Regions from separate parts of the Rahnella sp. CFA14(1/10) genome, predicted to be linked through region 2. Evidence: predicted binding sites of a transcription regulator. Region 2 holds the regulator's gene; each other region holds the start of a gene.
What was found. Region 2 encodes CRP, which controls carbon source genes, mostly activating them, when cyclic AMP is high. Its sites were predicted from a motif close to ATGTGANNNNNNTCACAT; they were not measured.
Positions count from the first base shown of each region.

Region 1: a site for CRP is predicted at 4,219-4,236, ahead of cdd (cytidine deaminase). Genes of this name have one in related genera too.
Region 3: a site for CRP is predicted at 3,175-3,192, ahead of EVX52_RS15420 (YjcB family protein). Genes of this name have one in related genera too.

Region 1 covers NZ_SEWS01000004.1:306,796-313,362, reverse strand. The annotation lists gene mglC (galactose/methyl galactoside ABC transporter permease MglC) at 1-127, shown strand, start outside; gene sanA (outer membrane permeability protein SanA) at 267-1,190, opposite strand; gene EVX52_RS10390 (NAD-dependent malic enzyme) at 1,419-3,116, opposite strand; gene cdd (cytidine deaminase) at 3,275-4,159, opposite strand; gene EVX52_RS10380 (arginine ABC transporter substrate-binding protein) at 4,334-5,068, opposite strand; gene artM (arginine ABC transporter permease ArtM) at 5,299-5,967, opposite strand; gene artQ (arginine ABC transporter permease ArtQ) at 5,967-6,567, opposite strand, start outside.
Region 2 covers NZ_SEWS01000006.1:14,602-21,168, reverse strand. The annotation lists gene EVX52_RS13100 (aminodeoxychorismate synthase component II) at 1-434, shown strand, start outside; gene EVX52_RS13095 (aspartate aminotransferase family protein) at 557-1,774, shown strand; gene EVX52_RS13090 (YccS/YhfK family putative transporter) at 2,013-4,088, opposite strand; gene crp (cAMP-activated global transcriptional regulator CRP) at 4,150-4,782, opposite strand; gene EVX52_RS13080 (OsmC family protein) at 5,145-5,552, shown strand; gene EVX52_RS13075 (phosphoribulokinase) at 5,556-6,425, opposite strand.
Region 3 covers NZ_SEWS01000007.1:163,264-169,830, forward strand. The annotation lists gene malT (HTH-type transcriptional regulator MalT) at 324-3,050, shown strand; gene EVX52_RS15420 (YjcB family protein) at 3,303-3,587, shown strand; gene bglX (beta-glucosidase BglX) at 3,968-6,265, shown strand; gene pdeR (cyclic di-GMP phosphodiesterase) at 6,548-6,567, shown strand, end outside.

The sequences.
Region 1 (6,567 bases), on a different contig from region 2:
ATTCACCGTTATCAACTACGGCCTGACCTATATCGGCGTGAATCCGTACTGGCAGTACATCATCAAGGGCAGCATCATCATTTTCGCGGTGGCGCTGGATTCTTTGAAATACGCCAAGAAGAAATAAGCTATCAGGCAGTAAAACAAAAGGCCGCTTATGCGGCCTTTTTTGCTGTCTTAAATTCGGAACTCGATCAACTCCCTCCCCTGCGCAGGGGGAGGCGCTAAAGGCCAAACCCTTCGCAGGGGAGGGAGCAGTCCGGAGATCACTGCTGGAATGGATTTCTGCCTACCGGCTTTGCCGGTTCGGGTTTCGCGGTCGGCTCAACATCTTCCGTTTCATCTTCTGCCGCGTCATTGGCTTCCTGTTCTGCTTTCAGCCGGGCCGCTTCGTCTGCGGCCGCTTTGTCTGCTGCGGCCTTTTCAGCTGCTGCCTTATCGGCCGCGGCTTTGGCAATAGCCGCTTTCTTTTCGGCTTCCAGTTGTTGTTGCAGTTCAAGCAGTTGTTCCGGGGTTACTGCCGGATAGCCCTGAGCATCGTCCGGAATAGTGTGTACCGCAGGAATGGGGATCAGCGGGCCGAGGAAGCGGGGTTCGCGCTTAAGCAGATACAAATCCGTCAGTGCGCCGAGGCGGGCGAAGATCTCGCGGCTGCGTACACTGAGCATATTCTTCGGCGAAGGGACGGCGAAACATTGCGCCTGAATGCCCATATGCAATGCGATGAATAATGCCCGCTCGCAGTGGAAACGCTGCGTAATGATGATGAAATCGTTGGTGTCGAAGACCTTGCGGGTTCTGACGATGGAATCCAGTGTACGGAATCCGGCGTAGTCGAGCACGATATCGCTGGCGGGGATACCCGCAGCGATCAGGTCACGGCGCATGGTGCTTGGCTCATTATAACTTTGCTGTGCGTTATCACCGCTCAGCAGCAGATATTTTACCTTGCCGCTGTTGTACGCGTTAATCGCGCCCTGGATGCGGTACAGATAATACTGATTGATGACTCCGGTCCGGTAATACTTCGCCGTTCCGAGCACCACGCCAACCTGACGGTGTGGCAGGGTCTGGACCTCATCATAAATATAGGGCTGGGTACGTAAACTGATCCACTGATCAAGCCCAATAGCGACAGCCAGCATCAGAATCATGATGCCGAAAACGCCAGCTATAAGTCGCTTAATCATAGGTATCCCTGTTATGACCAGATGGAAATCGGATCCAAGGCTACTTTACCTCTTCGGGCTTCGCAATACGTGGGACTCCGCATCCACAGGCTTCGCAGGTTTTTTCAGCATTTTTCAGTAAATTACTTCTTAATCTGCGCGACGTACTGCAATTTGGACGAAAAAAAAGACCAACGCACCAAGCATTGGTCTGGATCATGGTCTCTGAACTCTTTTGCTACAGCGGGATCAGAAAGACGTACGTTTATAACTCCGGTACTGCGGTGCCCAGAAGTTGTGCTCGATGGCTTTCGACAGCGAATCTTCTGACGTGACCATCGCCACGCCCTGCAATTGGGCGGCTTTACCGACGGCCATCGCGATGCATTTAGATACACCCTGAATATCATCAACGTCCGGCAGCAACGAACCTGTGCCTTCAGTGGCCAGCGGCGAACACTCTGCCAGCGTCCGGCTGGCAGCCATCAGCATACCGTCAGTAACGCGGGTGGCACCCGAGGCAATCACACCCAGCCCGATACCCGGGAAGATAAAGGAGTTGTTACATTGTGCGATAGGGTAAAGCTTGCCTTTGTGACTCACGGGAGCAAACGGGCTGCCGGTGGCGACCAGCGCGGCGCCGTCGGTCCAGTTCAGAATATCAGCCGGTGTGGCTTCAACGCGGGATGTCGGATTACTGAGCGGCAACACCACCGGACGGGCGCAGTGTTTGTGCATCTCACGAATGATTTCTTCGGTGAACAGGCCTGGCTGGCCGGAAACCCCGATCAGTACCGTTGGCTTGGCGTTACGCACCACATCAAGCAGGGAGACACTGTCGCTTTCCATGCCCCAGCTGGCCAGCGCGCTGCTTTTTTGTACCAGTTTACTCTGGAAATCCAGCAGGTTAGGCAGTTTGTCGGTCAGTAAGCCAAAGCGGTCGACCATAAAGACCTTTGCACGGGCTTCTTCTTCGCTCAGACCTTCAGATTTCATCTGCGCAACGATTTGTTCTGCGATACCACAACCGGCAGAGCCAGCGCCGAGGAAGGTGACGGTCTGATCGCTCAGTTTGCCACCGGCGGCTTTACTGGCGGCGATCAGGCTGCCCAAGGCCACGGAAGCTGTGCCCTGAATATCGTCGTTAAAGCAGCACAGCTCATCACGGTAGCGTTCGAGGATCGGCATGGCATTTTTCTGTGCGAAATCTTCAAACTGCAACAGCACGTTCGGCCAGCGGATTTTTACCGCCTGGATGAACTGATCAACGAACGCTTCATATTCTTCGCCGGTAATGCGCGGATGACGCCAGCCCATGTACAGCGGGTCATTCAGTAATTGCGGATTGTTAGTGCCGGCGTCGAGTACCACCGGCAAGGTATACGCCGGGCTGATGCCACCACAGGCGGTGTACAGAGAAAGCTTACCGATAGGAATGCCCATGCCGCCGATACCCTGGTCACCCAGGCCGAGAATGCGTTCGCCATCGGTCACCACCACAACTTTAACGTGTTGCTTGGTGGCGTTTTGCAGCATGTCGTCGATGTGGGCGCGGTTCGGATAAGAGATAAACAGGCCACGGGCGCGGCGGTAAATATCGGAAAAGTGCTCACAGGCTTCGCCGACCGTCGGTGTATAAATCACCGGCATCATTTCGCTGAGATGACTGTCCAGCAGACGGTAAAACAACGTCTCATTGGTGTCCTGAATATTTCTCAGATAGATGTGTTTATCAATATCGGTTTTGAAATTCTGAAACTGGCGGTAGGCACGGTCAGCCTGTTCTTCGATGGTCTCTACTGCTTCAGGCAGCAAACCATGAAGGTTAAAGTTACTGCGCTCTTCTTCAGTAAAAGCGCTGCCTTTATTCAGTAACGGAAACTCTAACAGGATCGGGCCAGCGTGAGGAATGTACAGGGGGCGTTTACTTTCGTATTCAAGTTCCATCGTTTTACTCTTCCGGTTGTCAGAATGTTGTTTTTTATATTTCGGAGCGGTGAGGGTAACAGAGAGGAAATAAGTATTACAAATGACAAATGTAATGAAAATGTTATGTAACTAAAGACTCCGGAAACGGAGCCTTTAGTGTTAACCGGCTCACATTATCAGCAGGTCAGCGTGGTGATATCTTCGCAGCCCAGCGCTGTTAAGGTGGCACGCGTAGCATCGTTTTGAGTGATCAACGCTTCTTTTTGTTCAACCAGTATTGCCCGGCGAACGTTGTGGCAATCTTCCCCTGACATATTCAGCAGGATTAACGCGGCTTGCAACGGAGGAAGGCCCGGGTTGAACGCGGCATTTTCGGCATAACGTCCCCCGAACTGCTTACCGTTGTGCGTTTCCAGCGCCACACCGCTGTGTGACTTACTGTAAGGTGCATGACTTTGATTGCAGGCATCCAGCGCAATAAGTGCCAGGGAGTCAGCATCTTTCAGTGTATAACCGTGGTTTACCTGGTCCATCAGCAGGGTCGTGATGTCCAGATCTTTCGGGCCAAAGGAGTGCGGCAAATAATCGCCAAGTGTTGCCACATCACGATCGGGCAGATGAATATCCAGTGCCGTGCCGCTGGCCAGCTCATTCATAAACTGGCGGCAATGGCCGCAGGGGGTGTAATTCACGGTAATCGACACCAGACGGGTTTCACCGCGCAACCAGGCGTGGGTTACCGCTGACTGTTCTGCATGCACTGTCTGTTGCATGGGGGCACCGGCAAACTCCATATTGGCACCGAAATACAGGTTACCCGACGTGCCGCGCGCCACTGCGCCCACATTAAAATGAGAGATAGGTGTAACGGAGCAGGCCGCGGCCAGAGGCAACAGAGCAAATGCCAGCGCGCCATCGTCCAGCCCGGTCGCCTGTTTTATCTGCGCAACGTCAGCCGCAGTGAGCATTGCCGGGAAGTCATCATGTCGCAGAAACGGCTCAAGGGCGGAGGATAAATTTTCAGGGAGTGCCGCAAAGGCGGTGTGAAAACGTGCGTGCATAAACATTCGATCTCGCAGTGATTACGGTTGAACAGTGTAAAAGTCATTCCATGAATGTAGTGTGACGAATATCACTTTTTAGATGTAATAAGTTCTGCTTCGTTGCATATTTGGGAGATATTACGCATAACAGCCGCCTTTTCAGACGACTGTTAAAAGAGATTTAAGCGGGAATCAGTGAGCCGGGAACCACTTGTCATTGATCTTTTGGAATTCGCCGTTGGCTTTAATTTCTTCAAGTGCCGTGTTTAGCTTCGCCAGCAGTGCCTGATTATCAGGGCGCACTGCCATACCAACGCCGGTACCAAAGTATTGCGGATCTTTAATCAGTTCACCGACTTCACCCAGGTTCGGATTGGATTTCAGCCAGCCGTTCAGGACCGCGGTATCCCCTAACAGTCCGTCCAGACGACCACTCTTGAGATCCAGAATCGCGTTCTGATAGCTGTCGTAGCCGACCGTGGTGATTTCAGGATGCTTTTCCATCAGGTATTTCTGGTGTGTGGTGCCATTCTCCAGGCCGACGCGTTTACCTTTCAGGTCTGCAACAGAAGCGAACTTGCCTTTCGGCCCGATGATCATCGCGGTGTTGGCATAGTAAGGCTGGGTGAACGTCACCTGTTTGCTGCGCTCTTCGGTGATATCCATACCGGAAATAATCACATCGAAACGACGGAATTTCAGTGCCGGGATCAGACCATCAAACGGCTGATTGGTGAAAGTACAGGTTTCCTGCATTTGCTTGCACAGCGCTTTCGCCAGATCGATATCAAAACCAATAATCTGGTTATCAGCTCCGATCGATTCAAACGGCGGATACGTGGCGGAAGTGCCGAAACGAAGAGTATCAGCGCCGGTGGCAGCAAAAGCACTGGCAGACAAGAGGGCAGCGAGGATCAGCTTTTTCATGCAATACGTTCCTGTTTAAAAAATGACATTCCCTTCTTGGTACAGTTTACTGATTTTATTACTCTAATCTGGCAACTGGCAGGAAGTGAGACCGTCTGATAAAGTGCCACTAAATGAATTTATATGCAATAAAATTGATTAAAAAACTATAAAAATGGAATGAGGCTGGTTTTCAGACACAAAAAAGGGACGATTTCTCGTCCCTGCAGAGTGCTATCTGGCTATCAGTATCAGTTGCGACGTTCAAACGCCAGGGCGCGACGCTCAATCAGGCGCATCATCAGGGTCAGCAACCCGTTCACACAAAGATAAACCACCCCTGCGGCACCGAACACCATCACGTCATAGGTCCGCCCGTACATCAGCTGACTGTGGCCCATCACATCCATCAGCGTAATGGTGTAGGCCAGCGAGGTACTTTTAAACACCAGCACCACTTCGTTAGAATATGACGACAATGCGCGCTTAAAGGCATAAGGCAACAGAATGCGCAGGGTCTGTGGTTTAGACATGCCCAGCGCTTCGCAGGATTGCCACTGACCAGACGGAATGGCACGTACCGCACCCGTAAACAGCTGTGTGGTATACGCCGCGCTGTTCAGCGCCAGCGCAAACATCGCACAAAGCCACGGCTGCGACAGCACCTCCCATAACCAGGGAATCTCCCGGATCGACGGAAACTGACCGGGGCCGTAGTAAATCAGGAAGATTTGCACAAGCAACGGTGTACCGGTAAACAGCGTGATGTAACCTTTGACGATCTGGCTGGCAATCTGCACTTTCAGCGTCAGCATAACGGTGAAAATCATCGCCAGCAGCAGCGCCACAAGCAGCGCAGCCACGGTCAGCGTCAGGCTGGTGTGCAAACCTTTCAGAACTTCAGGTAAATATTCCCACATCAGGAAGCACTCCGTTCAAAGCGTGTGGTACGCAGTTCGATGCGTTTAATCACGAACTGGCTGAACAGGGTGACAAGCAGATAAATACACGCCGCAATCACATACCAGGTAAACGGCTCCTGCGTGCGGGTGGCAATGCTTTTGGTTTGCAGCATCAGATCATTGACGCTGATAAGCGACACCAGCGCGGTATCTTTAAGCAGAACCAGCCACTGATTACTCAGCCCCGGCAACGCATGGCGCCACATCTGCGGCATGATCAGACGGAAGAAAATCGCCGATTTTTTCATGCCCAGTACCTGACCGGATTCCCATTGTCCTTGCGGTACGGCTTTCAGTGCACCGCGCAGAGTCTGTGAAGCGTAAGCCGAATACAGCAAAGAAAGCGCGATCACCCCGCACACAAACGGGCTAACTTCGAAGTTCTCAATGGGCAGTTTGACCGGAATAGCGAACAGGCCGAGATTGATATTAAAGCCGTCAGCCAGCACCATCAGCAGTTGCGAGGAACCAAAATAGATGAACAGCACCACCAGGATTTCCGGCAGACCGCGCAGCACGGTTACCCACGCGGTGCCGAGCCAGCTAAGCGGCTTCCAC
Region 2 (6,567 bases):
TGATTTCTCCGGGCCCGTGTACGCCTGATCAGGCGGGCATATCCCTGCCCGCCATTGTCCATTTCTCCCACCGTTTACCGATTCTTGGCGTTTGCCTCGGGCATCAGGCGATGGCGCAGGCGTTCGGCGCGAAAATCGTCCGTGCGCGGCAGGCCATTCACGGCAAAACCTCACCTGTCCGCCATACCGGCAGAAGCGTCTTTACCGGGCTGAATAATCCGCTGACCGTGACGCGCTACCATTCTCTGGTGGTCGCGCCACAGACGCTGCCCGACTGTTTTGAGGTCACGGCATGGACAGAACGTAGTGGTGATCGCGACGACATTATGGGCATCATGCACAAAACCTTGCCCCTGCATGGCGTTCAGTTTCATCCTGAAAGCATTCTGAGCGAGCAGGGGCACCAGCTTCTGGATAATTTCCTTAAAATCTAATCAGTTAATATTGCTGAAAAAATTACTTCCGCCTCGGGTGCGATTTTCGTTTGCCTGTCTGTGATTTTTTATGCATATTTTGTGATTATATTTTCATATTAATGGCAGTGGGGAGACGAGTAATGTCAGAAAAATCAGCGGTAGATCGGGGTACATTCGATAAAGTCATTTTACCGGTTTATTCACCGGCGAAATTCATTCCGGTGAAAGGTAAAGGCAGTCGCGTCTGGGATCAGCAAGGGAATGAATATGTTGATTTCGCAGGGGGCATTGCTGTGACAGCGCTCGGGCATTGCCATCCGGCACTGGTGAAAGCGTTGCATGAGCAGGGCGAAACCCTCTGGCATGTCAGTAACGTATTTACCAATGAACCCGCCCTGCGACTGGCGCAGAAGCTGATCGATGCCACTTTTGCCGACCGTGTATTTTTCGCTAACTCCGGCGCTGAAGCCAACGAAGCGGCTTTTAAACTGGCGCGTTACTATGCTTCACACCGTCACAGCCCGTACAAAAGTAAGATCATCGCTTTCCATAACGCCTTCCATGGTCGCACGTTGTTCACAGTTTCCGTGGGTGGCCAGCCGAAATACTCCGACGGCTTCGGCCCGAAACCCGCTGACATTGTGCATGTGCCGTTCAACGATCTGGATGCCGTAAAGGCGGTGATCGACGACCACACCTGCGCCATTGTGGTTGAGCCGGTGCAGGGGGAGGGCGGCGTTACCCCCGCTACCCAGGCGTTTCTGCAAGGCCTGCGCGAGCTTTGTGACAAACATCAGGCGCTGCTGGTTCTGGATGAAGTACAAAGCGGTATGGGACGCAGCGGCAAGCTGTTCAGCTATATGCACTACGGCGTGACGCCCGATATTCTGACCACAGCCAAAGCGCTCGGCGGCGGTTTCCCGGTCAGTGCCATGCTGGCAACTGAAGAAGTGGCTTCCGTTATGGAGCCGGGCAAACACGGCACCACCTACGGCGGCAACCCGCTGGCCTGTGCGGTGGCTGAAGCTGCGCTGGATATCATCAATACACCTGACGTACTGGCTGGCATCAACGAACGCCGCGAGAAATTCATCAGCGCGCTGGATGCCATCAATCAGAAATATCACATCTTCAACGAGTTCCGTGGTCAGGGGCTGCTGATCGGCGCCGAGCTTGCCGATGCGTATAAAAACCGTGCCGGAGAATTCCATGCCGCAGCCGCAGAAGCCGGGCTGATGATGCTGGTCGCCGGACCAAACGTGATGCGGTTTGCGCCTTCACTGGTGATTGATTTCGCTGACATCAGCGAAGGGATGGAAAGGTTTGAGAAGGCGGTGGGGAAAGTTTGTGGGGGGTGATCCCCACGGCCCCGTCTTTAAACGCTTGATCGAGAAAATTTCGGTTTCCCACTAACATTTATCACATGGTCTCTTGCGCCGAAACCGACCAAAGAGGGCTATGACTAGCCCTCTTTGGTCGGTTTCGGCGCGGTGAGTTAAGCGATCACGGCAATTGAAAAGCCGAAAGTTTCTCCATTTCAAAAAGCAGTCTGGCTGCAAGCCAGTAAAAAGGGGGATTTGAAAGGGGTCTCCCCCTTCACGCCCGCCGCGTCAGCCAGATCCCATGATGTGGTCGTTGCTTCCACGCCAGTGACGAGATCGTATGCATTACGCTGAGATGTGAAATCACGCGCCGCAGGTGGCGTTCCATTTCGGTCAGCGGCATATCCGGATGAAGTTCCGGCGCATTAAACAGATTATTCTCGCTGCCCGGCCCGTCATAGAGCAGTCGTTGCTGGCAGCTTTGCAGTGCGATTTCGCAGGTCTGCAAATATTCCGTCGCCAGTTTTTCCGGCAACATATAATGTTCGCGTGCGAGGATTGTCATCGCGTTGATATGTTCGACCACAAACTGGCTGTGTGTCACCCATAACCGCATGTCTGCCAGATAATGCGAGTTAAAGCCGGGCTCCTGCATCGCCTGGTTTAAAGAAGTGAACAGCTTATTGTGCGCCTGATTGACCTGCATACGGGTATACGCCAGTTTTGCGGTGTCGGGGTTTTCCTCAAGCAGCAGACGGATAGCGTCCTGATACGTTTCCAGCGCCTGATGCGCGTTCTGGCGCAGCAAACCGCTTTGCCATTGCGGCCATAGCCAGAGGGTGCCACCGAAGGCCAGCGCACAGCCGAGCAGCGTATCGACCAGTCGTGGTATCAGAAAATGCACACCGTTCATCGCCAGTAGTTGCAGGGTATACACTGCCGTCACCGTCATGCCGACCATCGCCAGCCCGTAATTTTTGCGTAAAACCGTATAGGACAACAAGGTGATCAGCAGCATGCACAGCAGCGTGGTGCTTTCCGGTAGCGCCAGTTTTAACAATCCTGAAGCAATCAGCAAACCTGCCAGCGTACCGAGCGCACGGTGCTGGATCCTGACCCGAGTGGCGTTATAGCCGTTCTGGCTGACCAGCATGATAGTCAGCAAAATCCAGTACGGTTTGGGCAAATTGAAGAACAGCCCCAGGCTGCTGCCAATCGCCAAAATAATGCCCAGACGCGCGGCATTACGCAGGGCCACGGATTTGAAAGAAAGATAGCTTTTTAGCGCAGTCCAGAAGGGCAGCCGTGGCTGGGTGCTCATCAGATCGCGCCGGTATAACGGGCGCTGGGTCCGCAGCAGGCGCGCAATGCGGCTGAAATGGTAATAACAAAACTGGCCAACCGGATTGTCCGGGTTACGCGCGGCGATTTTCTCCAGCGCAGCCAGCTCATTGGCCATGGTAAAGCGCTCAGATAAACGGTGATAAAGAATATCGCCGGCAATCACCCGAAGACGGGTGGAAATCACCTGCGCATTGCGGCGGATTACCGCTTCTGCATGGCTTTCCTCAACCAGTTTCTGTACTTCCTCCGGCTGATGCAGGCTGACGGTAATGTGCTCCTGCAAATCGAGAGCAACCTGAAAAAGCTGAAACAGTCGCTTATGGTGATGATGATGTCCGTGTTGTGGCAGCATGTGTAATTGCTGATAAAGCAGGGCAATCAGGTCGATAACCTGCTGCTGACGGGTAAGTAATGGCGGCAACGCCGTCTCGGGATCGGTATGTTGCGTCAGCAGACTGTACTTGGCCTCGAAATAATCCGCGAGTTGCAGATAAAGCTGGCTGAGCGTTTCGCGCATAGGCTGTTCTTGCGAAATACGAAACCACACCCAGTTAAACACCCCGTACCAGGCTGTGCCTGCTGCGAACAGCACCGGTGCCTGCCACATCGGGCGCACGCCGACCATACTCAGTGTGAAAATAGTGGCTACCAGCGCGCCGGGTAACAGGCGCGCATGTAACGGGCTGATTTCACCGGTAACGCCGAGCAATAACGCCAGCGATAGCATGATCAGCGGCAGCGGAACGTGCCAGTTTTCCAGCATCAGTTGCAGCAGAATGCTGCTCACGGCAAACAGTGAACCGCCGACGATCAGACGTTTGAAAAAGCGTTTGTGCGGGGTATCCAGACCGGCGATGTTACAGCAGGCCGGGCAGAGGGAAAACAGCAGACCCATTTGCAAGTTGCCAAACAGCCAGCAAATGCCAACAGGCAGGCACAACACCAGCGTCTGGCGCAGCGCGTAATTCACTTCAGGATGGTAAAACAGTTTTCGCCATAACGTCATGGGTAAAGCTTAGCCCATAAAAAAGGCGCGACAGTATTCTGCCGCGCCAATTTTCGAGGGATTAACGTGTGCCGTAAACGACAATCGTTTTCCCGTGTGCGGAGATCAGGCTCTGATCTTCCAGCATTTTGAGGATTCGTCCGACTGTTTCACGTGAACAACCGACGATTTGGCCAATTTCCTGACGGGTAATCTTGATTTGCATCCCGTCCGGATGGGTCATTGCATCAGGCTGTTTAGCCAGGTTGAGCAACGTTTGAGCGATACGACCGGTTACGTCGAGGAAGGCAAGGTTGCCGACTTTCTCTGACGTCACTTGCAGACGGTTGGCCATCTGCGCGGAGAGACGCATCAGAATATCCGGGTTAACCTGAATCAGCTGGCGGAACTTTTTATACGAAATTTCAGCCACTTCACAGGCAGTTTTAGCACGTACCCAGGCACTACGTTCCTGACCTTCTTCGAAGAGTCCCAGCTCACCGATGAAGTCACCTTGGTTAAGGTAGGACAGTATCATTTCCTTGCCTTCTTCATCTTTAATCAGGACAGCAACTGACCCTTTCACGATGTAGTAAAGCGTTTCGGCTTTTTCACCCTGGTGAATCAGCGTACTTTTAGAAGGATACTTATGTATATGACAGTGAGACAGGAACCATTCAAGAGTCGGGTCTGTTTGTGGCTTGCCGAGAACCATTAGCTATTATCCTCTGTTGTTATCGCTGCCCAAAATCACAGGGCTCAGAGTTCCCTGTATGGCACTTCAAATCCAAAGCGCCCTTTCAGCATATAACTCCCCAGAAATGCTGCAAGCGGATGTCGGAGTGCAACAGCCTGTTTATTGCTGTTAACACCGTGGGTTCTGTTCTTAAACCGCAAAAACCGTCACCGCAATTTACTGGAAAGTATGTTTCGGCTTTGTTTGTAGCACAGGTTTGAGATGCTGTCTTCTGTTGTCTCGCTTCAGCATGATGGCGATCGGGTTACGTTGCCAGATTTTGGTCTAAAGGGTACTCTGAGAGCAGATTTCTAAAAGTTTATTCACCGGGAGAATAGTTCATGCACGCACGTGTCAAATGGGTTGAAGGGCTGACCTTTTTAGGTGAGTCAGCGTCGGGTCATCAGATTTCAATGGATGGTAACGCGGGCGATAAAGCCCCAAGCCCGATGGAAATGTTACTGATGTCCGCAGGCGGCTGCAGTGCAATTGACGTGGTATCTATTTTACAGAAAGGCCGTAATGACGTGCGTGATTGTGAAGTGAAGCTGACTTCACAACGCCGCGAAGAAGCGCCGCGTCTGTTCACGCATATCAATCTGCATTTTATCGTCACCGGTAAGGATCTGACCGATAAGATTGTTGAACGTGCGGTCAGCCTTTCTGCCGAAAAATACTGTTCAGTGTCTCTGATGTTGGGTAAAGCGGCCACCATCACCCACAGCTTTGAAGTGATTGCAGCGGAATAAAGTTTACTCGATTTTCTTACCTTCCATCAGGCGCTGCACCAGTGGCGCCATGATCAGCTCCATTGCCAGCCCCATTTTCCCACCTGGTACCACCAGCGTTTTGATGTGCGAGATAAATGACCCCTGCAACATTGCCAGCAGATAGGGGAAATCGATGTCGTCCAGTCCCTGGAAATGGATCACCACAAAGCTTTCATCCAGTGACGGAATGGCTTTTGCTGCGAACGGGTTTGAGGTGTCGATAGTCGGCACACGCTGGAAGTTGATGTGGGTGCGGGAAAACTGCGGCGTAATGTAGCTGATATAATCATCCATCGAACGCACGACGGAATCCATCACTGCTTCACGTGAATGGCCACGCTCCCCGGTATCGCGCACCAGTTTCTGGATCCACTCCAGGTTAACGATAGGCACAACGCCGACCAGCAAATCGACCTGGGCGGCGACATCAATTTTGTCTGTCACTACACCGCCGTGCAGGCCTTCATAGAATAAGATATCCGTTGGTTCCGGCAACGCCTGCCATGGCGTAAACGTGCCCGGCACCTGATTATAGGGAACCGCTTCGTCATAAGTATGCAAATACTTACGTGAACGGCCGGTGCCGGTTTTGCCATATTCGATAAAGCTTTTTTCCAGCAAACCAAAGTCATTGGCTTCCGGCCCGAAATAACTGATGTGGCGCCCGAGATCGCGTGCCTTACGGATCGCCGCATCCATTTCAGGACGGGTGAAATGGTGAAAACTGTCGCCTTCCAGCTCCGCAGCGCGTAAGCCAAGCTGTTGAAATATTTTACGAAACGCCACGCTGGTGGTCGTGGTGCCTGCACCGCTCGAACCGGTAACGGCAATAACAGGATGTTTGGCTGACATAAATGCTTTTCTCCAGAAAGGGGATACAGGCTGGCGTGACGCGGTCTTTTCTGTGGTTGAAAATGTAGTGCCGTGCTGCGCATAATTAAGCCTATTGTTACCATATTTATTCGCGAAGTGACAGGTTGTCACAACCTGCTTT
Region 3 (6,567 bases), on a different contig from region 2:
TTCATGCCTCTTTATCGGGGAATTTGTAGGGAAAGCCTGATGTTGATTATCACTATGCTGACGTGTGTATCGGTCAGCGGCATCATCCCGGTAAAGATTAGGCAGGGAGGAGAAACGGGGCGTAGCCGGAGGAGACGGAGGTTCAGGGCAAACGCCTGAAAATTTGTATTAAGAAGTGTGATGCAGAGCAACTTAACGGCATGTAAAAACGTAACATTCTTGCAATCAATGTTTCAAAGGAGGACTTTAGAAAAAGTGATTAATTACACGCTGTGAAATAAATAACACCCCTCTGTCCCTTTCTGTCAAAAGAATCGAAAAAAATGCTGATCCCTTCAAAATTAAGCCGCCCGGTGCGGCAGCAAAATACAGTAGTTCGGGAACGTCTGCTGACGAAGCTCTCGACTGCGCCGAATTATCGTCTGACCCTGGTCGCCAGTCCGGCGGGCTATGGGAAAACGACGCTGGTGGCGCACTGGGCAGCAGGCAAAAGCGATCTGGGCTGGTATTCTCTTGATGAAAGCGACAATCAGCCGGAGCGCTTTGCCTGCTATCTGATTGCTGCTGTGCAGCAGGCCTGCGGCGGACATTGCGTCAAAAGCGAAGCGCTGAGTCTGAAGCATCAGTACGCCAGTCTGCCGGCGCTGTTTGCCCAGCTTTTTGTGGAACTTTCCGACTGGCACAGCCCGTTGCTGCTGGTCATCGATGATTATCATCTGATTTCCAATGATGCCATTCATGAAGGGATGCGTTTTTTCCTGCGCCATCAGCCGGAAAATCTTTCACTGGTGGTGCTTTCACGCACCCTGCCGCCGCTGGGCATCGCCAATATGCGTGTACGCGAGCAACTGCTGGAGCTCAACGCTTCGCATCTGGCCTTTACGCATCCGGAAACACAGCAATTTTTCGATAACCGGCTGAAAGACCCGATTGAGCAGGCGGACAGTAGCCGGTTATGTGACGAAGTCGCAGGATGGGCCACCGCGTTGCAACTGATTGCCCTATCGGCACGGCAGTCTTCGCACTCTTCCCAGCATTCGACCCAGCAGTCCGCACGTAAGCTGGCCGGGTTGAATGCCAGCCATCTTTCTGAATATCTGGTGGATGAAGTTCTGAATCGCGTTGATGCACCGACGCGTGATTTTCTCCTGCGCTGCTCGCTGTTGCGCTCGATGAACGATGCGCTGATTGTGCGCCTGACCGGCAGTGAAAATGGTCAGCAACGTCTGGAGGAGCTGGAGCGCCAGGGGTTATTCATTAATCGCATGGATGACAGCGGCGAATGGTTTAACTTCCACCCGCTGTTTGCCACCTTCCTGCGGCAGCGCTGTCAGTGGGAACTGGCGTCTGAGCTGCCCGCTATTCATCGCGCTGCCGCCGAAGGCTGGCTGGCACAAGGTTTCCCTGCCGAAGCGATTCATCATGCGCTGGGTGCCGAAGACACTCATCTGCTGCGCGATATTCTGCTGCAACACGCCTGGGCGCTGTTTAATCAAAGCGAACTGGCGTTGCTGGAAGAATGTCTGGCCGCCCTGCCTTACGACCGGCTGATTCAGAATCCTAAGCTGGTGCTGTTACAGGCATGGCTGGCACAAAGCCAGCACCGTTATGCTGAAGTCGACGTGCTGCTGGCTCGCGCTGAAAACGAAATGAAACAGCGTAATATTGTGATGGAACAGGCGCAGGCAGCCGAGTTTGATGCGCTGCGTGCACAGGTGGCCATCAACGACGGACGACAGGATGAAGCGGAAAAACTGGCCGCTGAGGCCCTGCGTTATCTGCCTTATGAAAGCTATTACAGCCGCATTGTGGCGACATCCGTCACCGGTGAAATCCAGCACTGCAAAGGGGATCTCACCCGCGCACTGCCGCTGATGCAACAGACCGAACAAATCGCACGCCGTTACGAAGCCTATCACTACGCTTTATGGGCGCTGCTGCAACAGAGTGAGATCCTGATTGCTCAGGGTTTTTTGCAGGCCGCGTTTGAGATGCAGGATCGCGCTTTTGAACTGGTACGCGAACAGCATCTGGAACAATTGCCGATGCACGAATTTTTACTGCGTTTACGTTCACAACTTTTGTGGTCGTGGTCGCGGCTCGATGATGCGGAAGAAGCCGCGCGTGAAGGGCTTAATGTGCTGACCAACTTCCAGCCACAGCAGCAGTTGCAATGTCTGGCGATGCTGGCGAAATGTTCGCTGGCACGCGGCCAGCTCGACAATGCCCATCACCATTTGCAGCGCTGTGAAGCGTTGCTGAAAACGGGTCAGTATCACATCGACTGGCTGACCAATACCGATAAGCCACGTGTGATTTACTGGCAGATGATTGGCGATAAAAACGCGGCACGTCAGTGGCTGCAACAGGCGCGTAAACCGGATATGGCGGATAACCATTTTCAGCAAGGTCAGTGGCGCAACATCGCCCGTGTACAAATTTTGCTGGAAAAGTTTGATGAAGCAGAAGTGGTGCTGGATGAACTGAATCTGAATGCCCGGCAGCTGCGCCTGACCAGCGATCTCAACCGCAATTTACTGCTGAGTAACTTACTTTACTGGCAAACCGGGCGCAGAAGTGACGCCCAAAAGGTATTGATCGAAGCGCTGTCACTGGCGAACCGCACCGGTTTTATCAGCCATTTCGTCATTGAAGGGGAAATGATGGCGCAACAACTGCGCCAGCTGATCCAGCTTAATCTGTTGCCGGAGCTGGAACAGCGTCGCGCCCAACAGATTTTGCGCGAAATTAACCAGCATCACCGCCATAAGTTTGCCCATTTCGACGAAGGCTTTGTGAACAAACTACTGACCCATCCGCAGGTGCCGGAACTTATCCGCACCAGCCCGCTGACTCAGCGCGAATGGCAGGTTCTGGGGCTGATTTACTCCGGCTACAGTAATGACCAGATTGCCGGTGAGCTGGATGTAGCCTCGACGACGATCAAAACGCATATCCGTAATCTCTACCAGAAACTGGGCGTCGCACACCGGCAGGAAGCGGTACAGCAGGCTCAGCATCTGTTACAAGTCATGGGCTACGGCGCGTAATTATCCCGTCGGCAGACATCGCGATTTAGCCGCTTTCATAACACATCATCAAAATAAGTTGATGTGTTATGCCTATTTTTCATTAGCGCACATTTTTTACTCAAAAATAAAATCCGGTGATATAATGTGACCGTCGTCACATAATTGTAATTCACCATTTCTTCAGTAAAGCCCATTGCCCGCCTGTTGTAGCAGTCCTCCGGCTGTTTTTTGGCTTCGTGCAAGCGGCTGTAGTGAGTAAGGATTTTATCGATGGGTACATTAACTGCCGGGATTTTAATGATGCGCTGGGAATTGCTGAGCGCCTTTTTGATGTTCTGCACCAGCCAGCTTAATATTGTTTGTCGCCAGTCCAGCCGCAATACCATGGCATTCGTTTGCAGCGGTATCGGTCTGACCGTGACCTGTTTTTTTGTCATGAGCCTGATGGGCATGAGCTACAACGCCGTTGCCATCGCGCAGTTCTGGGCAAACACCAAAGACGTTTTCTTTGATGTCATGAGTAAAACCCCGACCGATATGTCTTACTACTATTAGTCTGATGTCCTTAGCGGATATTCCTGAATATTAAAGGGCAGAGCCGTATGTGCTGCCCTTTTGTATTATCCACGCGCTTCCCCCGCCAGACTTTTGATGCTTATTTGTTCAGCCAGATGTCATGTAATCCTAAATATAAAAATTTGCGTGATGCATCAAAGGTCTTTTTGTATCTATCATTCTGATTACCTGTAAATTGCGGGATGTCCCGAAAGGTAAAAAGATATTGTGTTGGCGTCTAAACTATTCATTGCTAATAGTTGAACGGACGTATTAGATTCTCACTCTATACTTTTCTTAGAATGATCATTGCTTTGTTTGCTTCAGGCTGCTGAATTTTCTCTGATTTAGCTCCCCTGTTTATGGCTGAAGGAATTCCGATGAATACGCATCACATGCTTGGCGCGTTAGTGTTACTGGTAAGTTCTGCTTCTTCTCTCGCCGTTGAAACAACGGGCATACCTCAGGATCAGGTGAAAGAACGCAACGCGTTCATTGCTGACCTGATGAAAAAAATGACCCTTGATGAAAAAATCGGTCAGCTGAATCTGGTCACTGTGGGGCCTGAGTACCAAAAAGAAGCGATTATGGCTGACATCCGCGCCGGTAAAGTCGGTGGCGTGTTTAATACTGTAACGAAACCTGATATTCGCCGTATGCAGGATCAGGTGCAGTACAGCCGCCTGAAAATCCCACCGTTTTATGCCTATGATGTGGTGCATGGTCAGCGCACCATTTTTCCTATCAGCCTCGGTCTGGCGGCGAGTTGGGACATGCAGGCAGTTGCCACCAGCGCACGCATTTCGGCACTGGAAACGGCAGCCGATGGCCTGAACATGACGTTCTCACCGATGGTCGATATTACCCGTGATCCGCGCTGGGGGCGTGTCTCAGAAGGTTTCGGCGAAGATACCTATCTGACCTCGCGCCTCGCGCATGAAATGGTTACCGGTTATCAGGGCAAAGATCCGTCTGCTCCTGATGCCGTCATGGCAAACGTCAAGCACTATGCGTTGTACGGTGCTGTCGAAGGCGGTCGTGAATACAACACCGTCGATATGAGCCTGACCCGCATGTTCAATGATTACATGCCGCCGTATAAAGCGGCAGTGGATGCCGGTGCCGGCGGTGTAATGGTGGCGCTCAACAGCGTTAACGGCATTCCCGCCACCTCGAATACCTGGTTACTGAAAGATATTCTGCGCGACGACTGGCAGTTCAGGGGCCTGACCGTCAGTGATCACGGGGCTATTGGCGGGCTGGTCAAACACGGCGTGGCCGAAGATGATCGTCAGGCTGCCGCGATGGCGCTGAAAGCCGGTGTCGATATGGACATGGCCGACAATATGTACGGTAAATACCTGAAAGGCTTACTCGCCGACGGTCTGGTCAGCCAAAAAGATATTGATCGCGCCGTTCGCGATGTTCTGGCCGCAAAATGGGATATGGGGCTGTTTGTCGATGAATATCGTCATTTAGGCCCGCAGTCGAGCGACCCGGCGGACACCAATGCCGAGAGCCGTCTGCATCGCCAGGAGGCACGCGAAGTGGCGCGAACGTCGCTGGTACTGCTGAAAAATAACAATCAAACGTTGCCGTTACAGAAAAAAGGCACGATTGCCGTCGTTGGCGCCCTGGCTGACAGCAAACGTGACGTAATGGGCAGCTGGTCTGCAGCCGGTAAAGCGGCGCAGGCTGTGACGGTATTGCAAGGCATGAAAGATGTACTCGGCGATAAAGGCACCATCCTGTATGCCCGGGGAGCCAACGTCACTAACGATCAGGCTATGGTCGATTTTCTGAACTCTTACGAGAAACAGGTAATCAACGATCCGCGCAAACCGCAGGATATGATTGACGAAGCGGTGAAAACGGCCGAAAAAGCTGACGTTGTGGTCGCCGTCGTCGGTGAAGCACAAGGCATGGCACACGAAGCGTCCAGTCGTTCAGATATCAACATTCCTCAAAGCCAGCGGGACCTGCTCAAGGCATTGAAAGCCACCGGTAAGCCGCTGGTTATCGTGTTAATGAATGGCCGCCCTCTGACCCTGACGTGGGAAAACGAAATTTCTGACGCTATGCTGGAAACCTGGTTCAGCGGCACCGAAGGGGGACATGCGATTGCCGACGTTCTGTTTGGTGATTACAATCCGTCAGGCAAACTGCCGATGACCTTCCCGCGCTCTGTCGGGCAAATTCCTTTGTATAACAGCGTGCTCAATACCGGCCGTCCGTTTAATCCGCAACATCCGGATAAATACACCACCCGTTATTTTGATATCACCAACGGCCCGCTGTTCCCGTTCGGTTATGGTCTGAGCTACACCCGTTTCAGTGTGTCTGACGTGAGTTTGTCGTCCACGACGATGGATGCCAGCCACCCGCTGACGGCCAGCGTGACGGTGAAAAACACCGGTAAAGTCAGTGGTGCCACTATCGTTCAGATGTACCTGCAGGATGTGACGGCGTCGATCAGCCGTCCGGTTAAGGAGTTGAAAAACTTTGAGAAAATCAACCTGCAGCCGGGTGAAGAAAAAACCGTTACATTTGCGATCAACGAAAAAGATTTACGTTTCTACAACGACAAGTTGAAATGGGCTTCAGAGCCAGGAAAATTCAATGTATTTGTGGGGTTAGATTCGCAGGATGTGAAAAAAACCAGTTTCCTGCTGAAATAACTTTCCGGGCCTGTAACCGGGCCCGGAACACAATCGCAAAGCTTCCTCTTTCAGGCGGTAGTCCGGCAACGGAGGCCGCCTGTTCTGAGCAGTAATATCTGTCCGGTTACTGGATATATAACCGACAGTTGCTAACCTTTAATTCAATGTGTTACGCCATTCCGCGCCTATCCGTTTTTTATGGCGTGTTGCGGGTGAGCTGAACAGAGTAAGCTCCGTCTGTGCTGACTGTCGCCTGTCGCCACACTGGCGGCGTATAGCGTTCTTTGCGGAGAAACATTCATGGCCGACTCTCAAGATGC